DNA from 2 places in the Caulobacter sp. DWP3-1-3b2 genome. Region 1 is predicted to be linked to the other one. Evidence: predicted binding sites of a transcription regulator. Region 1 holds the regulator's gene; the other holds the start of a gene.
The links. Region 1 encodes LexA, which represses DNA repair genes until DNA is damaged. Its sites were predicted from a motif close to ATGTTCNCNANNTGTTCT; they were not measured.

Region 1 (11,668 bases):
GCGAAACAGCGGACGACGCGCGGCCGGCGGGCGGGACATGGAAATCGTCTCGGCGGTCATCGGGTGATCGTCGTCCAGTATCCGGCGGCGGGCTCCAAACGGAGCCATGAGTGACAGAACGCGCCAGACCGCGAACGGCGCCGGAACGTTGTGAAGCTGAGGCTCGGCTTAAATCCCCAGTGGCCCGATAGGGTCAACAGAGTTAGCCAAACGCGGTTTGCAGAAAAACTGTCTCCAAGTCCTCCCGCACGGGGGGGAGGACTTCACGCAAATCGCCGCTGAAGGTGTTGGAAAGGGTCGCGGAGCGCCGGACGAGGTCAGGAGTTTGAGTAGTTGTTACCGTTTCGACGAAGCCTAGTGCTCCGCGCCATCGTTATCCGGAAGCCCGCGACGCTGGCTTTGTTAGAGCCTCGCCGCCTTGAAGCCTCCGACGGGCGGGCCAGGTCAACGAAACCCGGTCCCAAACCGCGAGCGCGTGCCCACCTTCTGCCTTTCGGCCCTCACATCACGTCGTATCTGTGTTCCACGCCCGACCGGCACCAGAGATGTGAAGTCACGAGCCTCTCGCGAAACCCGCCGCCGCCAGAGCTGCCCGCTCGATCGCCCCCCGCCGCCGCATCGGTCGCTGGCCATGCGCCCTTTCCATGCGGCGAGGTGGGATGATTATGCGGCGGTTCTGGATGCGCCAGCGGTGGTGCAGCTGATTATTTTATAAGGCGTTGAGTTTGTTTGGGTTTGTGGTGGGCGTTTGTGGGGATGAAGGCGCGTCGATCCCCGCCGGGGACATGCTCTCACGGCAAGGCCTCGGAAGACCTGCCGAGACGTTGGGGTGAGTGCGTGTCCCCATCTTCATCCCCCACGCTTCAGGGCTACCCCGTGCCAATCCTGTGACGCAGCGGGCCAAGGTGGGGACACGCACTCACGGCCAACCCTCTGCAACCTGGCCAAGGTCGGGGCGTGAGTGCATGTCCCCCGCGCCTCTAAGCCGCGCCGATGATCTCTAGGAAGTCCGCCGCCTTCAGAGACGCTCCGCCCACCAGCGCGCCGCCGACGTCGGGTGTCGCGAGGATCTCCCGCGCGTTTTCCGGCTTCACCGAGCCGCCGTACAGGATAGGCACCGTCTGGCCGTGCGCGCCGAACCGCTCCACCAGAACGCCGCGCAGGGCCGCGTGGATGGCGGCGATGTCGGCCAGCGTCGGCGTGCGGCCCGTGCCGATTGCCCAGACCGGTTCATAGGCCAAAGCGAAGTCCTGGCCGGCGAGCGAAGGCGGCAGCGAACCGCGCGCCATGGCGGTGACCACCGCCTCGGCCTGGCCGGCGTCACGCTGGGCCAGGGTTTCGCCGACGCAGACGATGGGCTCCAGCCCGGCCGCCAGGGCCGTCTCGACCTTGGCCGCGACCAGAGCGTCGCTCTCGCCATAGGCCGCACGGCGCTCGGAATGGCCGAGAATCACCAGCCGGGCGCCGGCGTCGACTAGCATGGCCGCCGAGAGGTCGCCGGTGTGGGCCCCCGACGGCGCGGGGTGGCAGTCCTGGCCGCCCACCAGCACGCTCTCGCCCGCCAGCACCTCGGAAAGCCGGTGCAGCAGGGTGGCCGGCGGGCAGATCGCCACGCGGGCGGCGGCCGGGTGCTCGGCGAGCGCCGCGGCCACGGTGCGGGCCTCGTCGAGCGACGCCTCGAGGCCGAACATCTTCCAGTTTCCGGCGATTAGCGGCCGGGGTGTGGTCAAGGAAAGGGTCATGCGCCCGGTTTGGCCCCGTCGCCCCGTGGGAAGTCAAGACCGGTTTGGCGTGTCCGCCGCTTGCCGCCCCCCCTGGGGCTCTACTATACCCGCTGCTCGCGTCCGTTCCGTCGCCTTGCGTGGAATCCGCGCGGTTTATCGAGGAAGGTTTCTCTCAGTCATGCTCGCCGGCTTCCGCTCCTTCGCCAAATCGCCCTTCGCGATCGTCCTGTTCGCGCTGCTGATCGTCAGTTTCGCGGTGTTCGGGATCAGCGACGTCTTCCGCCATCCCCCCGGTAAGTGGGTGATCGAGGCGGGCAAGCGCACCGTGACGCCCGAGCAGTTCAAGGCGCAGTTCGACAGCTATCGCGACCGCCAGCAGCAGCAGGGCCAGGTGATCACGCCCGAACAGGCCGTGGCCCAGGGCATCGACACCCGCATGCTGAAGGAAATCTCGCTGCAGGAGTCTCTGGCCGAGGTGATCCGCAAGATGGGCGTCCGGCCGTCCGACAAGCTGATCGCCGACATTCTCCACAAGCAGCTGGCCGCCCTGCCCCCCGGCGTGCGCCCGTTCGACCCTGTGACCGGCAAGTTCGACGCCAAGATGTACGAAGCGCTGCTGGCCCAGAACAAGGCGACGCCCGTTCAATACGAAGCCCAGCTGCGCGACGGCCTGGCCCAGGCCCAGCTGTTTTCGGCCGTGACCCACGGCGTGCGCGCGCCACTGATCTATTCGGCCCTGCAGGCCGCCTACGGCCTCGAAGGCCGCGACTTGGCCGCCTTCGCGATCAATCCGGCCATCGTCGACAAGGTGGCGCCGCCCAGTGACGCCCAGCTTCAGGCCTTCATGAAGGAAAACGCCGCACGCCTGACCCGTCCCGAGACGCGGGTCCTGTCGGTGGCCCGCTTCAGCGCCAAGGCGCTGGAACCCTCGGTGACCGTGCCCGAGGCCGACGTGGTCAAGGCCTTCGACGCCCGCAAGGCGTCGCTGAGCGTGGCCGAGACCCGCTCGTTCGTGCAGATCGTCGCCCCCGACGCCAAGGCGGCCGCCGTGATCGCCCAGCGCCTGGCCAAGGGCGACTCACTCCCCGCTGTCGCCGGCGCCTATGGCAAGTCCCCCGTCGCCATCGACGGCAAGCCGAAGGCCGCCCTGCCCGACCGAAAGGTGGCCGAGGCGGTGTTCGCCCTGGCGCCAGGTCAGGTCAGCGCGCCGATCGCCGGCGATCTGGGTCTGTCGGTCGTCAAGCTCACCAAGATCACCCCGGCCGCCGCCCCCACCCTGGCGGCCCTGCGTCCGGGCATCGAGGCCGACCTGAAGCTCCAGGCCGCCCAGGGCAAGGCCTATGAACAGACCCAGGCCTATCAGGACGCCCACGACGCGGGCGCCAACCTGCTGGACGCCGCAGCCAAGGCCGGCGCCCTGGTCCTGACTACCGCGCCGATCGCCGCCCAAGGCGTCGACGAGACCGGCCAGCCTGTGCCCGGCCTCACCCCCGATGTTCTGAAAACCGCCTTCGAACTGTCGGCCGGCGGCGAGAGCGAGCTGATCGAGGTCGGCAAGGGTGAATATTACGCCGTGCGTGTCGAGCGGGTGATCCCGCCCGCCATGCCCAGCCTGAACGAAATCCGCGCGCCCCTGACCCAGCAATGGATGCTCAAGACGCTGCTGGAACGCATGAAGGCCAAGGCCGACCAGTTGGGCCTGCGGGTCAAGAAGGGCGAGTCGATGGAGGCGGTCGCCGCCTCGGCCCAGTCCAACGTCCAGCGCGTGCCCAATATCACGCGCGAAAACGCCCGCCAGTTTCAGGGCCTGGGCCGCGATCTGCTGATCGCCACCTTCAACGCCAAGCCGGGCGAGCCCTTCACCAGCCGGGCCCCGCAAGGCGGCTATCTGGTCGCCAAGGTCGAGGCCGTTCGCTCCGGCACGGTGGCGCAGTTGGCCCGGGTCACCGAGGCGATGCGCCGGCAGGCCAGCCAGGGCCTGTATCAGGACGTCGGCGACGCCGCCGCCGAAGCGGCCCGCCTGCAGGTCAAGACCCGGGTCAATCTGCCTCTGGCCCAAGAGGCGATCGGCGTCGATCCGGCCACCCTGCCTGGCGCCAAGGACGGCAAGAAGAAGCCAGACGCGCAATGAGCCTGGAGCCCGCGCTTGACGCCTTCACCGCCGCCTATGACGCCGGCCGGCCCCAGGTGGTTTGGACCCGGCTGATCGACGACCTGGAGACGCCGGTCTCGGCCTATCTGAAGATCGGTCACGGGCGGCCTTACGCCTTCCTGTTCGAAAGCGTCGAGGGCGGCGCCTGGCGCGGGCGCTACTCGATCGTGGCCATGAAGCCTGATCTCGTCTGGCGCTGTCGCGGCGACCAGGCCGAGGTCGCCGAGGGCGACGACATCGCCGCCGGCCGGTTCACGCCACAGGCGGGCGGCGCGCTGGATAGCCTGCGCGATCTGATCGCCCGCTCGCGGATCGAGATGCCGGCCGGCCTGCCGCCGCCCTCGGCCGGGGTGTTCGGGGCCCTGGGCTACGACATGGTCCGACTGGCCGAGCGCCTACCCAACGTCAATACCGACAGCCTGGGCCTGCCGGACGGGATCATGACCCGGCCGTCGATCGTCGCCGTGTTCGACGCTATCGCCCAGGAGATCATCCTGGTCACCACGGCGCGGCACAAGCCCGGCCTCTCGGCCCATGACGCCTATGCCGCCGCTCGCGCCCGGATCGAGATCGTGATGGCCGACCTGCGCGGTGCGCTGGCCCACTCGGCCCCACGCCCCAGCCACGGGCAGATGGAGTTCACCACCCCTGTCAGCCGCGAGGACTACGCGGTGGTGGTCGAGAAGGCGAAAGAGTACATCCGGGCCGGCGACATCTTCCAGGTGGTGCCCAGCCACCGGTTCCGCGCGCCCTTCCCGCTGGAGCCGTTCGCGCTCTACCGCTCGCTGCGCCGTACGAACCCCTCGCCCTTTCTGTTTTTCCTCGACCTCGACGGCTTCGAGCTGGTCGGCTCGTCGCCGGAGATCCTGGTGCGCCTGCGCGACGGCAAGATCACCATCCGCCCCATCGCCGGCACCCGGCCGCGCGGCGCGACGCCCGAAGAAGACCTGGCGCTGGAGAAGGAGCTGCTGGCCGATCCCAAGGAACGGTCCGAGCACTTGATGCTGCTGGACCTGGGCCGCAACGACGTCGGCCGGGTGGCGATGCTCAAGCGCGCCGGCAGCAATGACCCGGCGACCAGGAGCAAGGGCGCCAATGTCCGAGTCACCGACAGTTTCAAGATCGAACGCTACAGCCACGTGATGCACATCGTCTCCAATGTCGAGGGCGACGCGCCCGAGGGCGTGGACCCGGTCGACGTGCTGATGGCCGCCCTGCCCGCCGGCACGCTGTCGGGCGCCCCCAAGGTGCGGGCCATGGAGATCATCGACGAGCTGGAGATCGAGAAGCGCGGCGTCGGCTATGCCGGGGCGGTGGGCTATATCGGCGCCGACGGCTCGGTCGACACCTGCATCGTGCTGCGCACGGCCTTGGTGAAGGACGGCATGATGTATGTCCAGGCCGGCGGCGGCGTGGTGGCCGACAGCGATCCGGACGCCGAATATGAGGAGACCCTGCACAAGTCCCGCGCCCTCAAGCGCGCGGCCGAGGAAGCCTGGCGCTTCGCCTAGGGCTTAGCCGCCCAGGCGGTCGGACGGCAGGTGCTGGACGACCGCTGGCGGGGCCATGACCATCACCGTGGCGAAGGTGATGGCGCTGAGCGCCGCGAAAGCCGCCGCCGCCAGCACCGGCCCCATCTTCTGTCGACGCATCGGCTTGCGCAGCAGCGCCCTGGCATAGGCGATGGCGGCGGTGTCGAGGGCGGAATCAGCGGGGTTCATGGCGGTGAGGATGCCCTAGCCCCACATCCACGCAATGCGGCGCTTTCGCACTGGGGGCGTTGCGAGAAAATCTCCCGCGCGAATCCCCTCACCTTTTGCGCCAAACCCGCTAGAAGCTGTTCCCGAAAGGCGGCGTCATGATCTTGGTCATCGATAACTACGACAGCTTCACCTACAATCTCGTCCACTATCTGAACGAGCTTGGGGCCGACACCGTCGTGCATCGCAACGACGACCTGACCGTGCAGGAGGCCCTGGCCCTTCGCCCGCAGGCGATCCTGCTGTCGCCCGGCCCCAAGGCGCCCGACCAGGCCGGCATCTGCCTGCCGCTGCTGCGCGGCGCGGCCGACGACCTGGCCATCCTCGGCGTCTGCTTGGGCCACCAGGCCATCGGCCAGGCCTATGGCGGCGACGTGATCCGCGCCAAGGCGGTGATGCACGGCAAGACCAGCCCGATCCATCACAACGATCTGGGGATCTTCAAGGGACTGCCCAACCCCTTCACCGCCACGCGCTACCACAGCCTGGCGGTCGACAAGGCCACCTTGCCCGCCGAGCTGGAAATCACCGCCTGGACCGAGGACGGCGAGATCATGGGCGTGCAACACAAGACGCGCCCGGTCTATGGCGTGCAGTTCCACCCCGAATCGATCGCCACCGAGGGCGGCCACCAACTGCTGGCCAACTTCCTGGACCTGGCCAAGGTCAAGCGCGACACGGCGATCTGGGTCTAGGCGATGTCGGACGCCTTCAAGCCCCTGCTGGCCAAGCTCGCCGATGGCCAGACCCTCGACGAGGACGACGCCGAGCTGTTCTTCACCGCCTGCCTGCGCGGCGAGCCGACGCCCGCCCAGGTGGCCGCGGCGGTCACCGCCATGCGCCTGCGCGGCGAGACCGTGGGCGAGATCACCGCCTGCGCCCGGGCCATGCGCCGGGCGGCCATCCACCTGGACCACCCCTATGACGTCATCGACGTCTGCGGGACGGGCGGCGATGGCTTGCATACGCTCAACATCTCCACCGCCGTGGGCTTCGTGGCGGCCGGCGGAGGGCTGAAGGTGGCCAAGCACGGCAACCGGGCGATCACCAGCAAGTCGGGCGCCGCCGATGTGCTGGCGGCCTTGGGCGTGAACATCGACGCGACCCTCGCCCAGCAGCGCCAGGCGCTGGACGACGCCGGCATCTGCTTCCTGTTCGCCCAGGCCCACCACGGGGCGATGAAGCACGTCTCGCCGATCCGCCAGCAGCTAGGTTTCCGCACCATCTTCAACCTGTTGGGCCCGCTGACCAATCCGGCTGGGGCCAAGCGCCAGGTCGTGGGTGTCTCGGCCCACCGCTTTGTCGAACCCGTGGCCAAGGCTTTGGGCGCTCTCGGGGCCGAGCGCGCCTGGTCGGTGCACGGGGCCGGCATGGACGAACTGACCACCACCGGCGAAACCGAGGTCGCCGAATGGCGCGACGGGGCCCTGCGCCTGTTCACGATCACACCTGAAGCCGTGGGCCTGCCGCGCGCCGCCCTGGCCGACATCATCGGCGGCGAGCCGGCCTATAACGCCGCCGCCCTTACCGCCCTGCTGGACGGCCAAAAGGGCGCCTATCGCGACATCGTCATGCTGAACGCCGCCGCTGCCTTCCTGGTGGCCGACAAGGTCGAAACCCTGCGCGAGGGCGTCGAACTGGCCGCCGCCGTGCTCGACGACGGCCGCGCCAAGGCGGCCCTGGCCGGTCTCGTCGCGGCCACCAACAGTGAAACTGTAAGCGCATGACCGATATCCTCGCCAAGATCGCCGCATACAAGCGCGAGGACGTGGCCGATCGGAAGCGCCGCCGCTCGTTCGCCCAGATCGACGCCGCCGCCAGGATCGCCAACAGCCCGCGCGGCTTCAAGGCGGCCCTCGAGGCCGATCACGCGCCCGGCAGGCTGGCCCTGATCGCCGAGATCAAGAAGGCCTCGCCGTCCAAGGGCCTGATCCGCGCCGATTTCGACCCGCCGGCCCTTGCCCGGGCCTATGCGGCCGGCGGCGCCTCGTGCCTGTCGGTCCTGACCGACGGTCCCAGCTTCCAGGGCGCCGACGGCTATCTGATCGATGTCCGCGCCGCCGTCAGCCTGCCCTGCATTCGCAAGGAGTTCCTGGTCGACCCCTGGCAGGTGGCCGAGAGCCGGGCCCTGGGCGCCGACGCCATCCTGGTGATCCTGGCGATGATCGACGACGCCCTCGCCGCCGACCTGCTGTCCGAAGCCGCGCGCCTGGGCATGGACGCCCTGGTCGAGGTGCATGACGAGGCCGAGATGGAGCGGGCGGGCCAGTTGGGCGCGACCCTGGTGGGGATCAACAACCGCGACCTCAAGAGCTTCGTGGTCGATCTGGCCGTCACCGAACGCCTGGCCGCTCAGGCTCCGGAGAACGTCCTGCTGGTCACGGAAAGCGGCCTGTTCGTCGCCGCCGATGCGGTGCGGATGGAAGCGGCCGGCGCCAAGGCCATGCTGGTGGGCGAGAGTCTGATGCGCCAGGCCGACGTTGCGGCGGCGACGCGGGCCTTGCTGGGTTAGGCTGCTGACCTCGTTCGACAAGCCTCCGCAAGACGCGTCCTGGCGACGGCGCTGGCTAGGCTGGCGGCCGGCGGCCGCCGCCCTGGTGCTGGGCCTCGGGGCGCTGGGCCTGATCGCCTCGCGCTGCGCCCCCGAGCAGAATACCGTCAAGCCGGTCGCCCCCACCGCGACGGCGGCGCCCGTCACCCTGCCCCTGCGGCCAAAGGATTGGCGCGGCGCCATCGACTATCGAGCCCTGGACGCTCGCATCCACGCGATGATGGCTGACAAGTCCATGGAAGGCCTGGCGATCGCCGTGGTCGAGAACGGCCAACTGTCGTTCGTCCAGGGCTACGGGCTCACCGCGCCGGAGAGCGGCGAGAAGATCGACGCCGACACGGTCTTCCGCTGGGCGTCGCTGTCGAAGACGGTGGCGGGAACGCTGAGCGCCCGCCTGGCGGCGGACGGGGTGATCGCGCTCACCGATCCCCTGGGAAAGTTCGATACGAGCCTGCGCCTGCCGGGCGACGCCCAGAACGCGCTGACGGTCGAGCAATTGCTGTCCCAGCGCACTGGCCTGCCCCGCAACGCCTATGACGGCTGGCTCGAAGGCGGGCGAGACCCGCGCCAGATCCGGGCAAGCCTGGAGGCCGTGCCCCTGCTCTGCCCGCCCGGCACGTGCCACAGCTACCAGAACATCGCCTATGACACGATCCGCGAGGTCGTCGAGACCGCCACCCATCGCCCCTATGCCGAGGAGGCTCGCCAGAAGCTGTTCCTGCCTCTGGGCATGACCGGCGCGACCATCGGCATCGACGGTTTGCGGACCGCCAAGCATTGGGCGCGGCCTTCGCGTGGCGGCCGCAGCGTGCCGTTGGTCGAGGCCTATTACCGCATCCCCGCCGCAGCGGGCGTCAATTCCAACATCGTGGATCTGGCGCGCTGGATGCAGGCGCAGATGGGTCAGGCGCCCGCCGTCCTGCCGGCCCCGGTGTTGGCGGACATCCAGCGACCGCGCGTCAATACCGGCCGGCCCTATGGACGATCGGCCATGGGCCGGGCGCTGGAACACCCCGGTTACGGCCTGGGCATGCGCAGCTTCACCTACAAGGGCCACCGCCTGATCGGCCACAGCGGGGCGGTGACCGGCTATCGCTCGACCATGATGTTCGATCCCGCCACGAAGACCGGCGTGGTGATGCTCTGGAACAGCGAGGGCAGCCTGCCCTTCAAGCTCCAGGCCGAGGTCTTCGACAACGCCTATCGCCTGCCGTTCGAGGATTGGCTTCAACTAAAAGGCGATGGCGCGATTGTCGCACCCTGAGCGCTGCTACCAGAGATAGGGAATCAGCGCCGCCTTGCGCCGGCGATAGGCCACATGCTCATCGCTGAATCGGGCCGTCATCGCCGCGTCCTCCACCCGTATGCGCCACCCGAAGGCGATCAGGCCGGCCAGCAACAGCGCCAGGATCGACAGTCCACTGCCCAGGCCAAGGCCAACGCCGACCAGGCTCAGCAGGCTGCCCAGATAGGCCGGGTTGCGGACGATCCGGTAGGGGCCGCCCGTGATCATCCGGTGACCGTCGTGCAGATGCACGGTGCGGCGGAAGAAGGCCCCGAGGGTCAGTATGGCCCACAGGCGCAGGGCCAGGCCCGTCCAGATCAGGACCAGCGCCAGGAGCCGCGCCTCGCTCCTCCACTGGATTATGCGAGCAAATTCAGAGGCGTTGGCGGCATAAAAGGCGACGAAGATCCCCGCCGCGATAATCAGGACCACGGCCTGCAGGCTGCCCCGGTCGGCGTCCTGGCCGCTGGCCGTGCGCCGGTCGCGCCACCAGACCCACAGCTCAAACAGGCAGAAGGCGCCGTAGCTGGTCCAGAAGGCGCGCGGCCAACCCGTGGTCAGAAGCCAGGCGTGGTCCATGTCGCGAAGGCTCCCCTCGGCAAAGATTACGGCGTTCAGCTACACCGAACATCGATCGCCGCGTCAACTTGACATTAACGAAGAACACCTAGAGAACATTTGAAAGGTTTGCGGTTTGTTCCGCGACGACTTGCGAGGCCGACATGCTCACGCGCAAGCAGCACGAGCTGCTGATGTTCATCCACGAGCGGATCAAAGAGAGCGGTGTCTCTCCCTCCTTCGACGAAATGAAGGAGGCGCTCGACCTGGCGTCCAAGTCAGGCATCCACCGGTTGATCACGGCGCTGGAAGAGCGCGGCTTCATCCGCCGCCTGGCGCACCGCGCCCGCGCGCTGGAGGTGATCAAGCTGCCGCAACAGGCCACGACGGCCGCCCCGCCCAAGGGTCGCGGCGCCTTCAAGCCGCAAGTGCTGGAAGGCGGCGGGCAGGCGCCAGCCGCGCCCGCGCCCGTCCAGATCGCCGCCGACAACACCCGCGAACTGCCGATCCTCGGCCGCATCGCCGCTGGCACGCCCATCGACGCCATCCAGCATGAACGCGAGCGCCTGCCTGTGCCCGAATCCATGCTCGGCGGCGGCGAGCACTATGTGCTCGAGGTGCAGGGCGATTCGATGATTGATGCCGGCATCCTCGACGGCGACTATGTCATCATCCGCAAGGGCGACACCGCCAACAGCGGCGAGATTGTCGTCGCCCTGGTCGGCGAGGAAGCTACGCTCAAGCGCCTGCGCAAGAAGGGCGGCTCGATCGCCCTGGAAGCCGCCAATCCCAAGTACGAGACCCGCATCTTCGGTCCTGACCAGGTCGAGGTCCAAGGCAAGCTGGTGGGACTGATCCGGCGGTATCATTAGATTTTCGCCCATCCCGGTGAACGCCAGGATGAGCAGGGTTTGCATCACGGCTGGGGGCAGGCCGCATGGGCCTGTCCTCATTTGCATTTGCGAAAGACCACGCAGACTCTGCTGCGGTCCGAGGTCCCTAGGTCGCCAGCCCGGCCGGCCGGTTTTCCGCATATTGCGGCACGTTCAGCGGCATCATCCACGGCTCGCGGCGCTTCACCCAGACCTCGTATTGCGGGATGAACCGACCGGTGTCGTCGAAGCCGCCCAGGTGAAGCTCGATCTCGTCCTCGCCCTCACGCCAGAACACCGGCGAGCCGCAAACCGCGCAGCCGTGCGAGCGGCCGCGCTCAGAAGTCGCCCAGGCGAAGGTTTCGCCCTCGACCCGCACCTTGTCCGACCGAAAGACCGCGAAGGCGTTGCAAGGCGCGCCGTGGCGCTTGCGACAGGTTAGGCAGTGGCACATGCCGACCCGCAGCGGCCCGCCCTCCGCCACATAACGCACCGCCCCACAGGCGCAGCCGCCTTGTCGTTCCATAGTCGTCTCCGTCTCGAGGCCCGTGCCCGGCCTCGCCTCGCCTCGCCTCGCCTCGCGATTCAGAACGCCAAACGCCCTTTGAGTTCCGCGAACGGGATAATGACATGCTCCCGATAGGCCGGCCGCGCCCGTAGCCGGTCGTACCAGGCCTGCAAACGGGGCTGCGGCGGCCGGTCGATCTCCAACTCGAAATAGCGATATAGACAGGCGCCAATGGGGATGTCGGCCAAGGACAGCGCC
Region 2 (11,668 bases), on a different contig from region 1:
TAGGGCGTCACCCGCCCGGCCTCGCGGCGCTGGACCAGCCAGAACAGCAGGGCGCTGGCCCCGATGGTCGAGACGACCCCGGCGAAGGCCACGCAGGCCCAGGCGATGGGCGTCGCGGCTTGGACGCGCTCCACCACATGGGGCTCGAAGCCGAACGACAGCGCCAGCAGCACCGGCGCGGCGATGGCGGCGGTCAGGGCCTGGACCTTCAGCGGCGGCGCGCCGGGAGTCTGGCGCACCAGCACGGTGGCCAGGGCCCAGCAGGCGCTGGTGATAATGGACAGGCCGATGGCCGGCAGGTCGGCCGCGCCATGCGGGTCCAGGCTCATCCAGGCCACCCCGCCAAAGGCCACGACGAGGCCGGCGATCGCCAACGGCCTCATGCTCTCGCCCAGCATCCTCCAGGCGAACAGCGCCGTGAATGGGATCCACAGTTGGGTGGCCACCACCAGTGGGCTCAGCGACTTGGCCATGCCGAAGGCGATGTAGATCAGGCCGAAATGGATTGGTCCCGACAGCAGGCAGATCGCCACCAATCGCCGGGACCACGGGAACGGCGGCTTGAGGAACGGAAACAGGAAGGCCAGAGCCAGGCCAAACCGCAGCGCGCCGACCATCATCGGCGGAAGCTCCGCCGTCGCCACCTTGGCGGCGCAGTTGTTCAGGCCCCAGACCAGGATGATGGCCAGGATCGCCAGGCGCTCGAGGCCGCTAAGAGGTCCGCTCTGGGGGCTGGTGGAGGACATGGCGCCGCTTGGATCAGACCCCGCCGCTTCCTTCAACCCCGCCGGCGCCCACGACCTTGCGGATTGCTGCGGTGAGGAGCGCCAGGTCGGCATCGGGCGTTGTGAAGGCCGGGGTCAGATAGATGACCTTTCCCATCGGCCGGATCCAGGCGCCCTCGGCGGCGAAGGCCTCGCACAGGGCGCCGACCGCCACCGGCTGGTCGAACTCCACCACGCCGATCGCGCCCAGCACCCGAACGTCGACCACGCCCGGCGCGGTGCGGCAGGGCTCCAGTCCCTCGGCCAGGGCCGCAGAGACCCGCGCGACGTCGGCCCGCCAGGCGCCGTCCTCGAACAGGTCGAGCGAGGCGTTGGCGGCGGCGCAGGCCAGGGCGTTGCCCATATAGGTCGGCCCGTGCATCAGGGCGGCGCCGGGGTCGTCGGACCAGAAGGCCTTGAACACCTTGGTCGAAGCGATAGCCACCGACAGCGGCAGGGTCCCGCCGGTCAAGGCCTTGGACAGGGTGACGATGTCCGGCTCGATCCCCGCTGCCTGCATGGCGAAGAGCTCTCCCGTGCGGCCAAAGCCAGTGAAGATCTCGTCGAAGATCAGCAGCACGCCATGCTTGTCGGCCAGGCGGCGCAGGCGGCGCAGCACTTCGGGGTCGTGGAACAGCATGCCGCCCGCGCCCTGGACCAGCGGCTCAGTCAGGATCGCGGCGATCTCCCCGCTCCGCTGGGCCAGCAGGGCGTCGAGGACGGCTTCGGAGGCGGCGTCCACCGGCAAATCGGCGATCACCTGACTAGGCATGACACCCGCGAACAGGCTGTGCATGCCCTCCTCGGGATCGCAGACTGTCATGGTCGCCAGGGTGTCGCCATGATAGCCGCCCCGGAACGACAGGAACCGCGTGCGGCCACCGACGCCGCGATTGATATGGAACTGCAACGCCATCTTCATGGCGATCTCGACCGCCACCGAGCCGGACTCCGCGAAGAAGGCGTGGTTCAGATCGCCAGGGAGCAGATCGGCCAACCGCTTGGCCAAGCGATAGGCCGGCTCATGCGCCAGGCCGCCGAACATTATGTGCGGCATGCGCTCCAGTTGGTCGCGGACGGCGGCGGCGATGTGCGGGTGGTTGTAGCCGTGGCAGGCCGTCCACCACGAGGCCAGGCCATCGACCAGCTCGCGCCCATCGTCGAGGATCAACCGCGAACCCCGCGTCGCCACCACCGGCAGCGGCGGCGGCGCGGTCTTCATCTGACAATAGGGCCGCCAGACATGGGGCGCGCCATTCTCAAGCCAAGATGGGACCAGCCAGGCTGGGCTTTCGAGGGTCATGGCGCGATCCTGTTGCTTAGGCGGGGCGCACTGCCTATGCCCTCCGGCGTCGCGTCGCAATTGGAACCCTGATGCACAGCCTCGACACCTATGCCGGCGACAAGCTGGACCGCTTGGAAGCCGCCAGCCTGCTGCGCCGCCCGAGGCCTACCCAGCGTCTGACCGGGGCCTATGTAGAGCGCGACGGCTGTCGGCTGCTGTCGTTTTCCTGCAACGATTATCTGGGTTTGGCGCACCATCCTCAAGTCAAGGCCGCCGCTCGAGCCGCGATCGAGACCCATGGCGCGGGGGCTGGCGCTTCGCGCCTGGTGACCGGCGACCATCCGCTGCTGTCCCAGCTCGAAACGCGATTGGCCCGACTCAAGGGAACCGAGGCCTGCGTGGTGTTCGGCTCCGGCTATCTTGCCAATGCCGGGCTGATCCCCACCTTCGCCGGCCCGGGCGACCTCATATTAATCGACGAACTGGCCCACGCCTGTCTCTGGGCCGGGGCCCAGTTGTCGGGCGCGCGGATCATCCCCTTCGCCCACAACGACACCGACCACCTGGCCGCCCTGCTGGCGCAGCACCGGGCCAGCGCCCGACACGCCATCGTCGCCACCGACGGGGTGTTCTCGATGGACGGCGACCTCGCCCCGCTCGACTGGCTGTCGGCGGTTTGCGAGGCCAATGACGCCTGGCTTCTGTCGGACGACGCCCATGGCGTGGGCGTGTTGGCCCAGGGTCGCGGCTCGGCCGCCCTGTTCCCCGACGCCCAAATCCCGTTCCAGATGGGCACGCTTTCAAAGGCCCTGGGCTCTTACGGCGGCTATGTCTGTGGGTCCCAGGCCGTGGTCGACCTGATCAAGACTCGCGCTCGCACCCTGATCTACACCACTGGCCTGCCGCCCGCCGCCGCCGCCGCCGCCCTGGCGGCGCTGGACATCATCGAGGCCGAGCCGGCCCTGACCGCCCTGCCCCTGGCCAAGGCCCGCGCCTTCACCGCCGCTGTGGGCCTGCCCTTGGCCGCCAGCCCCATCGTGCCGGTGATCCTTGGCGAGGCCGAGGCCGCGCTGGACGCCTCACAGGCGCTGGAGGCCGAGGGTTTCCTGGTGGTGGCCATTCGCCCGCCCACCGTGCCGGACGGGCAGGCCCGCCTGCGCATCGCCTTCAGCGCCGACCACCCCGACGCCGAGATCGCGCGCCTGGCCGACCTGGTGCGCCACTATGTGAAGGCGCGCTGATGCCCGCCTTGTTCGTCACTGGAACCGGCACCGACATCGGCAAGACCTATGTGAGTTGCGCGCTGATCCGCGCCCTGAAGGCCCGAGGCGCGGGCGTCGACGCGTTCAAGCCCGTGGTCAGCGGCTTCGATCCCAGGGACGCGGCCGGCAGCGACCCGGCTCGGTTGGCGGCGGCGTTGGGCGCGCCCGGTGAGGTGTTCCGCATAGCCCCACGCCGCTACCTTGCGCCGCTGTCGCCCAACATCGCCGCCCGGTTGGAGGGCCAGACCCTGATCCTGGACGACATGGTCATCGACGCGCTGGCCCGCGCCGCCGAGGTCCGCGACGGCCTGTTGCTGGTGGAAGGCGCCGGAGGGGTAATGTCGCCCCTGACCGACCACGAGACCAATCTCGACATGATCAGCGCGCTCGGCGCGCCGGTGCTGCTGGTCGCCGGCTCCTATCTAGGCACGATCAGCCACGTCTTGACCGCCCTGGTCGCCCTGGGCGGCGCCGGAGCGCGCGTGGCCGCCGTGGTGATGAGCGAAAGCCCGGACGCGCCGGACCTGAGCCAGACGGCTCGGGCCCTGACGCCGTTCCTGGGCGACACGCCCTTGTTCCTCGCGCCGCGCGCGGAATCCTGGGACGCTGGCGCCCTCGCCGACCACCTGCTCACGGACGCCTACCAGCCATGACCCTGCGCATCGCCATGATCGGCCTGGGCGACATCGCCAAGAAGGCCTACCTGCCCGTGCTGGGGCCTCGCGCCGACGTCGCCCTGACCTTTGTCACGCGCGACGCCGCGACCCTGGCGGAGTTGGGTGCGGCCTGGCGCGTGGATCGCTTGCATACAGACCTCGACGCTGCCCTTGCCGACGGCCTGGACGCGGCCTTCGTCCACGCCGCCACCGCCGCCCATCCAGGCATCGTCCGCCGCCTTCTGGAGGTCGGCGTGCCCACGATGATCGACAAGCCCCTGGCCGACAATGCGGCCGATAGCGAGGCGCTCGTCGACTTGGCCGAGACGCGCGGCGTGTCGCTGATGGTCGGTTTCAACCGCCGCCATGCGCCCGCCTATCGCGACGCCGCCGCTCTCGGCCTGCCGCTGGTGGTGATGCAGAAGAACCGCGCCGGCCCACTGGACGAAGTGCGCCGGGCGGTGTTCGACGACTATATTCACGTCGTCGACACCCTGCGGTTCCTTGCCCCCGGCGCCGACCAGGCCTCGGTGCGCGGCCAGGTCAACGACGGCCGGCTCAAGCACGTGATGCTGTCGCTATCAGGCGGCGGCCGCGACGCGATCGGGATCATGAACCGGGCCAGCGGGGCCAGCGAGGAGACGCTCGAAGTCTCTGGTAGCGGTTTGAAGCGCCGGATCATCGACATTGACCAGGTCGTCGAACTGGGCGCGGCCGAGGCCCTGAACCGACGCGGAAACTGGACCTCGGTCGGCCGCCAGCGCGGGTTCGAGGACCTGTGCGACACCTTCCTCGGCGCGGTGCGCGACGGCCGACGGTTGTCGGCGCTGGACGCGCTGGAGACCCACCGGCTGTGCGAGACGGTGGTCGACGCGCTGACCGCCTAGGTCGCCGGCCTGAACGATGCCGGGTGACCAGGAGCCCAACCAGCAGGACAGGATCGAGGGTCTTGACCGGTGGCGCGGCCCGGCTTCTTCGACAACGCCACCCTGACCATCAAGCCGTGCACCTACAATCTTGACCGTGATCGCGACCCGGAGCAGGACAATGCAGTCTGGACGCTGGGCGGGTCGGTTAGGTTAAGATCCGCCGAATGTACGATGTCGTCCGGGTCGCGGCGACGGTCTGCAGCGTTGACCTAAGCACCAACCCATCGGAGCGACCCATGCCATCCCTGAAATCGACCTATCCCCTGTACCTGGCGAACGAGGCCAAGACTCCGAACCAGGATCTGGAGGTCACCGATAAATATTCGGGCCAGGTGGCGACCCGGGTCGCGCTGGCCGACGCGGCGACCATCGACAAGGCGATTACAGCGGCGGTCGAGGCGACCCGGCCCATGGCCGAGATGGCCGCCTATGAACGTCAGGCGGTGCTGGCCCATTGCGTATCTCGCTTCCAGGAACGGTTCGACGAACTGGCCTATGCCCTGTGCATGGAAGCGGGCAAGCCGATCAACGATTCCCGGGGCGAGGTGACCCGGCTCATCGACACCTTCCGCATCGCCGCCGAAGAGTCGGTGCGGATGACCGGCGAGGTCCAGCCGCTGGACATCTCGCCGCGCGCCAAGGGCTATCAGGGCATGTGGAAGCGCGTGCCGATCGGGCCGTGCTCGTTCATCTCGCCGTTCAATTTTCCGCTCAATCTGGCGGCTCACAAGATCGCGCCCGCCCTGGCGGTGGGATGTCCGTTCGTGATGAAGCCGGCCTCGCGCACACCCCTGGGCGCGCTGATCATTGGCGAGGTGCTGGCCGAGACCGACCTGCCCAAGGGCGCGTTCTCGATCCTGCCCGCCACCCGCGACGGGGCCGACCTGTTCACCACCGACGAGCGCTTGAAGTTGCTGTCCTTCACCGGCTCGCCCGAGGTGGGCTGGGCGCTCAAGGCCAAGGCCGGCAAGAAGAAGGTGGTGCTGGAACTGGGCGGCAACGCGGCGGTGATCGTCGACCGCGACACCGACCTGCGGGACGCCGCCGACCGGATCATCTTCGGCGCCTTCTACCAGTCAGGCCAGTCCTGCATCGGCGTGCAGCGCATCCTGATCCACGACGACATCTACGACGCCCTGCGCGACCTCCTCGTCGAGAAGACCCGCGTGCTCGTCGCTGGCGATCCGCAGGACCCGAAGGTCTTCATCGGCCCGATGATCGACGAGAAGGAAGCGCGCCGCCTCGAAGGCTGGATCAATGAAGCCCGCGACGCGGGGGCCACTCTGCTCTGCGGCGGCGGTCGTGAAGGCGCGATGCTGCAGGCGACCCTGCTGGAGGGAGTCCGGCCCGGCTTGAAGGTCCGGGACGAGGAGGCGTTCGGCCCTGTCGCGGTGCTATCCCGCTTCAGCGATTTTGAAGACGCGCTGCGCGAGGTCAATGACAGCCGTTATGGCCTCCAGGCAGGCGTGTTCAGCCGAGACATCCACAAGGTGATGCGCGCCTGGGACGTGCTGGAAGTCGGCGGGATCCTGGTCGGCGACGTACCCAGCTACCGGGTCGACAACATGCCGTACGGCGGAGTCAAGGACTCGGGGCTGGGCCGCGAAGGAGTCAAGTTCGCCATGGAGGACATGACTGAAATCCGCAATCTGGTGATCCGGCGAAGGCCCGTGAACCCCGCCGGATGACGCGGGCGCCTTGAAGCCTCCAGCCGCGAGATCGGGGTTTTGACCGATGGTCACCCAGGACAGAGCCGGACATCCTCTCGCGTCGCCCGGCGGGCGACGACAGCTGCCACACCTGGGCTCGGCTAGCGACGTTCATCGCCGGCCGAGCCAGCGCAAGCTCGCCTAGGCCCGGGGCCGAGAACGACCGGAGTCGCTCGCACCCCCTTTGTGGCACGAACACGCAAATGGTCGTTGAGCCCTTTCATTTACACTCGACCGTGGTGGGTTTTACCCACGCTAAGTCGACTTATTACAAATTGGCAGATGCAATAAAAAAGTGGCCGATTCCAATGGGAAGCGGCCACTTATTACAACGTGATTCTAGAGGAAAATTAGAAGGGAATTTCGTCGTCCAAGTCGGCCGAGAAGCTCTCGCGCGGGCCGCTGGGCTGGCTGCGCGGCGCGCCGCCGCTCGAACCACCGCCGCCGCCGCCGTAGCCGCTGTCATAGCCCGGGTCACCGCCACCCGAGGCGCCGGCGCCGTCGGCCTTGCCACCGAGCATGGTCAGTTCGCCGCGGAACTTCTGCAACACGATCTCGGTGGAATATTTCTCGACGCCCGAAGCGTCGGCCCACTTACGCGTCTGGATCGCGCCCTCGATATAGATCGTCGAGCCCTTGCGCAGATAGCTCTCGGCGACCTTCACGAGATTATCGTTGAAGATCACCACGCGGTGCCATTCGGTCTTCTCCTTGCGCTCGCCCGAGGTGCGGTCGCGCCAGCTTTCCGAGGTGGCCAAACGCAGGTTAGCGACGCGGTCGCCTGAACTGAGCGTGCGGATTTCGGGGTCGGCCCCGAGATTTCCCACCAGGATGACCTTGTTGACGCTGCCTGCCATGGACGCAGTTCCCGTTTTTCGCCCGGCGACCCTATGCGCCGAAATCTGGGGAGAACGTTAACGAGTTCCTGAAAGCAAAATCAAGCTTTGTTCTGCAAACGTTCCTGTGGAGCGAGGCGGGTTATCCACCGCCTCGCCGCGTCAGCCCGCATTATTGGACTTCGCGAATGGCGCCCGGCACGGCCAAACGGCCATCGCCCGTGCGGACCAGCGACATGAACCGCGAGCCCTCATAGGTGTCGCCCAGATAGATGCCTTCCTTCTGGACGAAGATGAACTTGCCCTGATAGGCGCCCGTCAGCTCGCGGTTCTGGCTGCCCAGGCGCAGGAAGCGCAGGCGCATGCCCTCGAGGTCGGCGGCGCACTGCTCCATGCTGGGAACGTTGCTGGCCACCGGATTGTACTTCAGCGTGCCGTCCTTCTGCTCGGCGACGTGGAAACAGACCCCGGCCTCGAACGGCGCGGAGGTGCGCTTGTCGCAACCGGACAGCAGCGTGGCGGCGGCGAGCAGGGAGACAGCGGCGACGGGAAGCAAGCGCATGGTCTTTAAATCTCTCTACGCGGACGGGATGGAGCAGCCTGGCCCCTGTTCGATGATCGGATGGAAGCTGCGGTTGTCGGACGACGACTCCACGTGGCCCGGCACCAGGCGAAGTGTCTCGTCGCCCCAACGGCCATAGGTGGCGCCGCCGGGCCTTTCGCACTTGCCGCTGTAGAGCTGCTGGGCGCAGGCGTTGAGCGTGATCTCGCCCGGCTGCTTGCGCCATTCGCTGCCTTGATAGCGCCAGCAGACCGCCAGCGGCGCGCCGGACGCGGCGGCGGGGATCGGGATGACGGGGGTCGCCGACGGAGCCGGTAGGGTCGGGGCCTCGGCGGGCGGCGGCAGTGGGGTCAGGACCATGCCGGCCTGGTCGGCGGCCGCCAGGGCGCCGGTCTCGTCGACGCCGACGTCGAGAGCGCCGGTGGCCACGCCGTTCTTCTTGGCGCATTCGGCCAGGGTGGTCTCGCCGACGAACTGACCGCCGACAAAGCAACGCAGCGGGCGGGTCGCGTCCAGTCTGGTCTCATCGGCGCGACCGGTCTCGACGACCAGGCCACTGCGGGCGGCGGGGGGATCGTCGGTCGAGGACTTGCTGCCATGCATCACGCCAAAGGCGATGGCGAGGCCCAGCACCAGAGCCACGGCGGCGCCGCCGAACAACACGCGTCGGTCTTTGAGAACTTCCATGATCCCTGGCTACGACGCGAGGATGACGCTTTCAAGTCCGGCGGGGCACCAAGGCGAATGGAAGCGGCCCGGAACCGGTCAAGAGCCAGTTCGGATCCGGTGAATTCGCGCTAGCCGCCGCCGGTCAGGCGGTTCAAGGCGGCCTGATAGTTGGCGACCTGGGCGGTCAGATAGGCCGGGACCTTACCGGTCGTCGCGCCCGATGAGGCGGTCGCGTCGGCGCGCTTCACCCCGTTGGCGGTGTCAGCCATTTCGCGATAGGCGGTGCGCACGGCCGACAGGGCCTTGGTCATAGCCGCGGACGCGGCTTTGCGACCGTTGTCGTCGCTGAGGTCCAGGGTGGTGTCCAGCGACAGGCCGTAGATCGGGCCCTTGCCGTCGGCCGAGATGGTTTGGCCGTGGTCGGACTTGGTGTTGCGCACGATGCCCGGCTTGAGGCCCAGCGCCTCCAGCACGTCCGTGCCGCCCTTGCCGGGCAGGACTTCGACCGTCGAAGTGGTCTGAGACGGGCTGATCCGCAGGCTACGGCTGTTGCCGGAACTGACGGACTCGACCTTGGCGGCGAAGCCCGAGGCCTTGCGGATCTTGTCGGCCAGGGTGTCGAGGGTGTCGTTGGCGTCGATCTTGATCGTCGTCAGCGCGCCGCGCGCCCGGGTGCGGATCTGGAAGGTGTCGCCTGCCCGCGCCGAGGTCGATGAGACGATCTTGTCCGACTGGGTGAAGTCCATCACGCCGCGCGGCAGGCCGAAGGCGTCCAGGCTGCTGGCGCCGGACGCGTCGACCGCGATCGAGGTGGGGGTGGCGTAGCCGTCCTTGCCGGTCAGGCGCTGCTGCCAGGAGACCGTTCCCGCCGCCACGTCCAACTGGGCGACATAGCCGTCCTTGTCGCCGACCGTCGCCTGGCCGCCGAGGTCCTTGCCGGCCGCGCCGACCAGCCAGACCTGGCCGTTCGACACGGCCATGCCGGTGACGGTGTCGTCGCCCGCGCCACCGTAATAGGCCAGGGCGTCCTGGGCGGTGCTGGTCAGGTCCAGCGAAACGCGCGCGGCGAAGCCGTCCGAGCCGCCGGACGCGGCAGCGGTCTTGTTGTTGATCGTCAGGGCGCCGTTGGTGGTCGAGCCGCCGATATAGAGCTGGCCGTTGTCGATCGCCAAGCCGGCGATATTGCCGCCCTGCAGCGTGCCCAGGTCGCGGGTCGCGCCGGCGGTGAAAGTGGCGGCCTTGGTGTAGGTGACCGGCGCGGTGACCCAGACTTCCTTGTCATTCAGCGCCGTGCGGTCTTCCGTGACGATGCTGGTGGAGACGTCGAAGCTGCGAAGCATGGCCTCGCTGCCTTCGTTGCTGGCGACAATCACCTGCGTGCCGTTGACGACGATACCCGAGACCGTGTCGTTGTTTTCACCGCCAAAATGGGTGGTGAACAGAGCCTTGGGCGCGCCGGTGATGTCGGCGGCGAATCCGGTCAGATAGCTGTCATAGCCGCCTTGCGTGGCGCCATTGGCCGAACCCGGCAGGTCGGACTTGGCTCGGCCGCCGACATAGACCACGCCGTCCTGGCCGAAGGCCACGGCGGTGGCCTCGTCCTCCAGCATGCCGCCACGACGGACCGTCCATGTCTCATCGCCCTTGGCGTTATAGAGCGTGACGAAGCTGTCGGTCAGCGTACCGGCGCTGTCGGAATTGATCGGGCCATCGGCGGCGCCCGACAGCTTGCCGGTGACCGAGCCGGCGATCGCCACCTGGCCGGTGTCGGAGATCGCCATGTTGTAGCCGATGGCGGTGCTGGTGGCGCCCAGGGTGCGGGCATAGAGCAACTTGCCGACGGAATCGTATTTCAGCAGCGCGACGTCCTGATCGCCCTTGATCGTCTGGCTGCTGGTCGCGCCATCGACATCGGCCAGCACATAGAGCGAGCCGTCGGGCCCGGTCATGGTCTTGTGGACGGTGGAGACGGTGCCTTCCAGCGTGTCGGAGAAGATCTTGGTCCCCACTTGGCCGGCCGTGCCGGGGCCGTACTTGGTCAGGGTATTTTCGATGACCGCGTCGTCGGTCTTGGTGTCCTTGTCCGGATCCGGATTGCCAGCCGCCGTGGTGATGTAGACGGCAGGCTTTGGCGCGGGCGCGGCGAAGGTCAGGGCCTCGGTCGAATCGCCGCGGATGCGCAGGGCGAAGTCGTCGCCGGTGGGCGGCAACTTGACGCTCTGGCCGTTGACGGTTGTCGTCCGCTCGGCCCCCACCGTCCGCTCGACGGCGAAGGTGGTTTCAAATCCAGCGGCGTCGAGCTTGCTGTTGAAAAAGGTCACCACGTTGGACATCGTGCGGGGCGTCGCGCCCATCTCCGACAAATCCATGGTCAGGCTCGTGGTGACGCCGAACTTCTTGACGTCCATCGTGAAGCTGACATTGCCCTTGAAAGTGGGCACCTCGTCATCGACCTGGCCGCTGTAGAGGGTGTTGGTGACGTAGGCGTAATTGTTCTTCGGAACGCCGACGCTGGACTTGTCACTGGTCATCACCGCGCCTGTCGTCAGGCGCATGGCGTCGGTGCTGAGGTTCTGGATGTAGCTGTTGACGTCGCTCAAGCCCTTGGCGAACACCGTCTGCAGCCGCTTGATCTCGCTCTCGGTGACATTCTTCTCGCCCGACCGGTTGGCGATCGCCGACAGGGTGTTGAGCGCCTGGTAGGTGGCGAAGAGTTTCTTGTAGTCGCCGGTGATCGTCGGGGCGGCGGCCAGGGCCGCGCCTTCGTCGACGAACTTACGGCCGTTCAGCGCGGCCTTGACCAATCCGCTGGGTTCGCCCGCCTTCCCGGTCCAGGGTGCGCTGGGCACCGGCTTCTTGCCAGAGGTATTGGAGGCGGAAGACGTGGAGACGCCGGTCGCGGACGTCCCCGAGGCCTGACCAGCGGACTTCGCCTGGTAATATCCGAGCAGCAGACTGGAATCGAAACTGATCACAGCGGGTTCCAACGGGCGCAA

Region 2: the regulator LexA is predicted to act here: its motif matches at 7,550-7,567, upstream of ssb (single-stranded DNA-binding protein).

What each region holds. Positions count from the first base shown of each region.
Region 1 is NZ_JAFCUB010000006.1:78,299-89,966, forward strand. Features, by position in the region: gene cysT (sulfate ABC transporter permease subunit CysT) at 1-60, opposite strand, end outside; partial or broken gene ACP7AG_RS06465 (hypothetical protein) at 592-704, shown strand; gene tpiA (triose-phosphate isomerase) at 981-1,742, opposite strand; gene ACP7AG_RS06475 (peptidyl-prolyl cis-trans isomerase) at 1,903-3,855, shown strand; gene trpE (anthranilate synthase component I) at 3,852-5,387, shown strand; gene ACP7AG_RS06485 (hypothetical protein) at 5,391-5,597, opposite strand; gene ACP7AG_RS06490 (aminodeoxychorismate/anthranilate synthase component II) at 5,735-6,331, shown strand; gene trpD (anthranilate phosphoribosyltransferase) at 6,335-7,363, shown strand; gene trpC (indole-3-glycerol phosphate synthase TrpC) at 7,360-8,148, shown strand; gene ACP7AG_RS06505 (serine hydrolase domain-containing protein) at 8,117-9,451, shown strand; gene ACP7AG_RS06510 (methyltransferase family protein) at 9,458-10,051, opposite strand; gene lexA (transcriptional repressor LexA) at 10,195-10,902, shown strand; gene ACP7AG_RS06520 (GFA family protein) at 11,030-11,428, opposite strand; gene ACP7AG_RS06525 (glutathione S-transferase family protein) at 11,488-11,668, opposite strand, start outside.
Region 2 is NZ_JAFCUB010000009.1:104,046-115,713, forward strand. Features, by position in the region: gene ACP7AG_RS09085 (DMT family transporter) at 1-746, opposite strand, end outside; gene ACP7AG_RS09090 (adenosylmethionine--8-amino-7-oxononanoate transaminase) at 760-2,067, opposite strand; gene bioF (8-amino-7-oxononanoate synthase) at 2,139-3,290, shown strand; gene bioD (dethiobiotin synthase) at 3,290-3,964, shown strand; gene ACP7AG_RS09105 (Gfo/Idh/MocA family protein) at 3,961-4,854, shown strand; gene ACP7AG_RS09110 (aldehyde dehydrogenase family protein) at 5,133-6,584, shown strand; gene ssb (single-stranded DNA-binding protein) at 6,956-7,462, opposite strand; gene ACP7AG_RS09120 (hypothetical protein) at 7,614-8,003, opposite strand; gene ACP7AG_RS09125 (hypothetical protein) at 8,019-8,690, opposite strand; gene ACP7AG_RS09130 (hypothetical protein) at 8,801-11,647, opposite strand.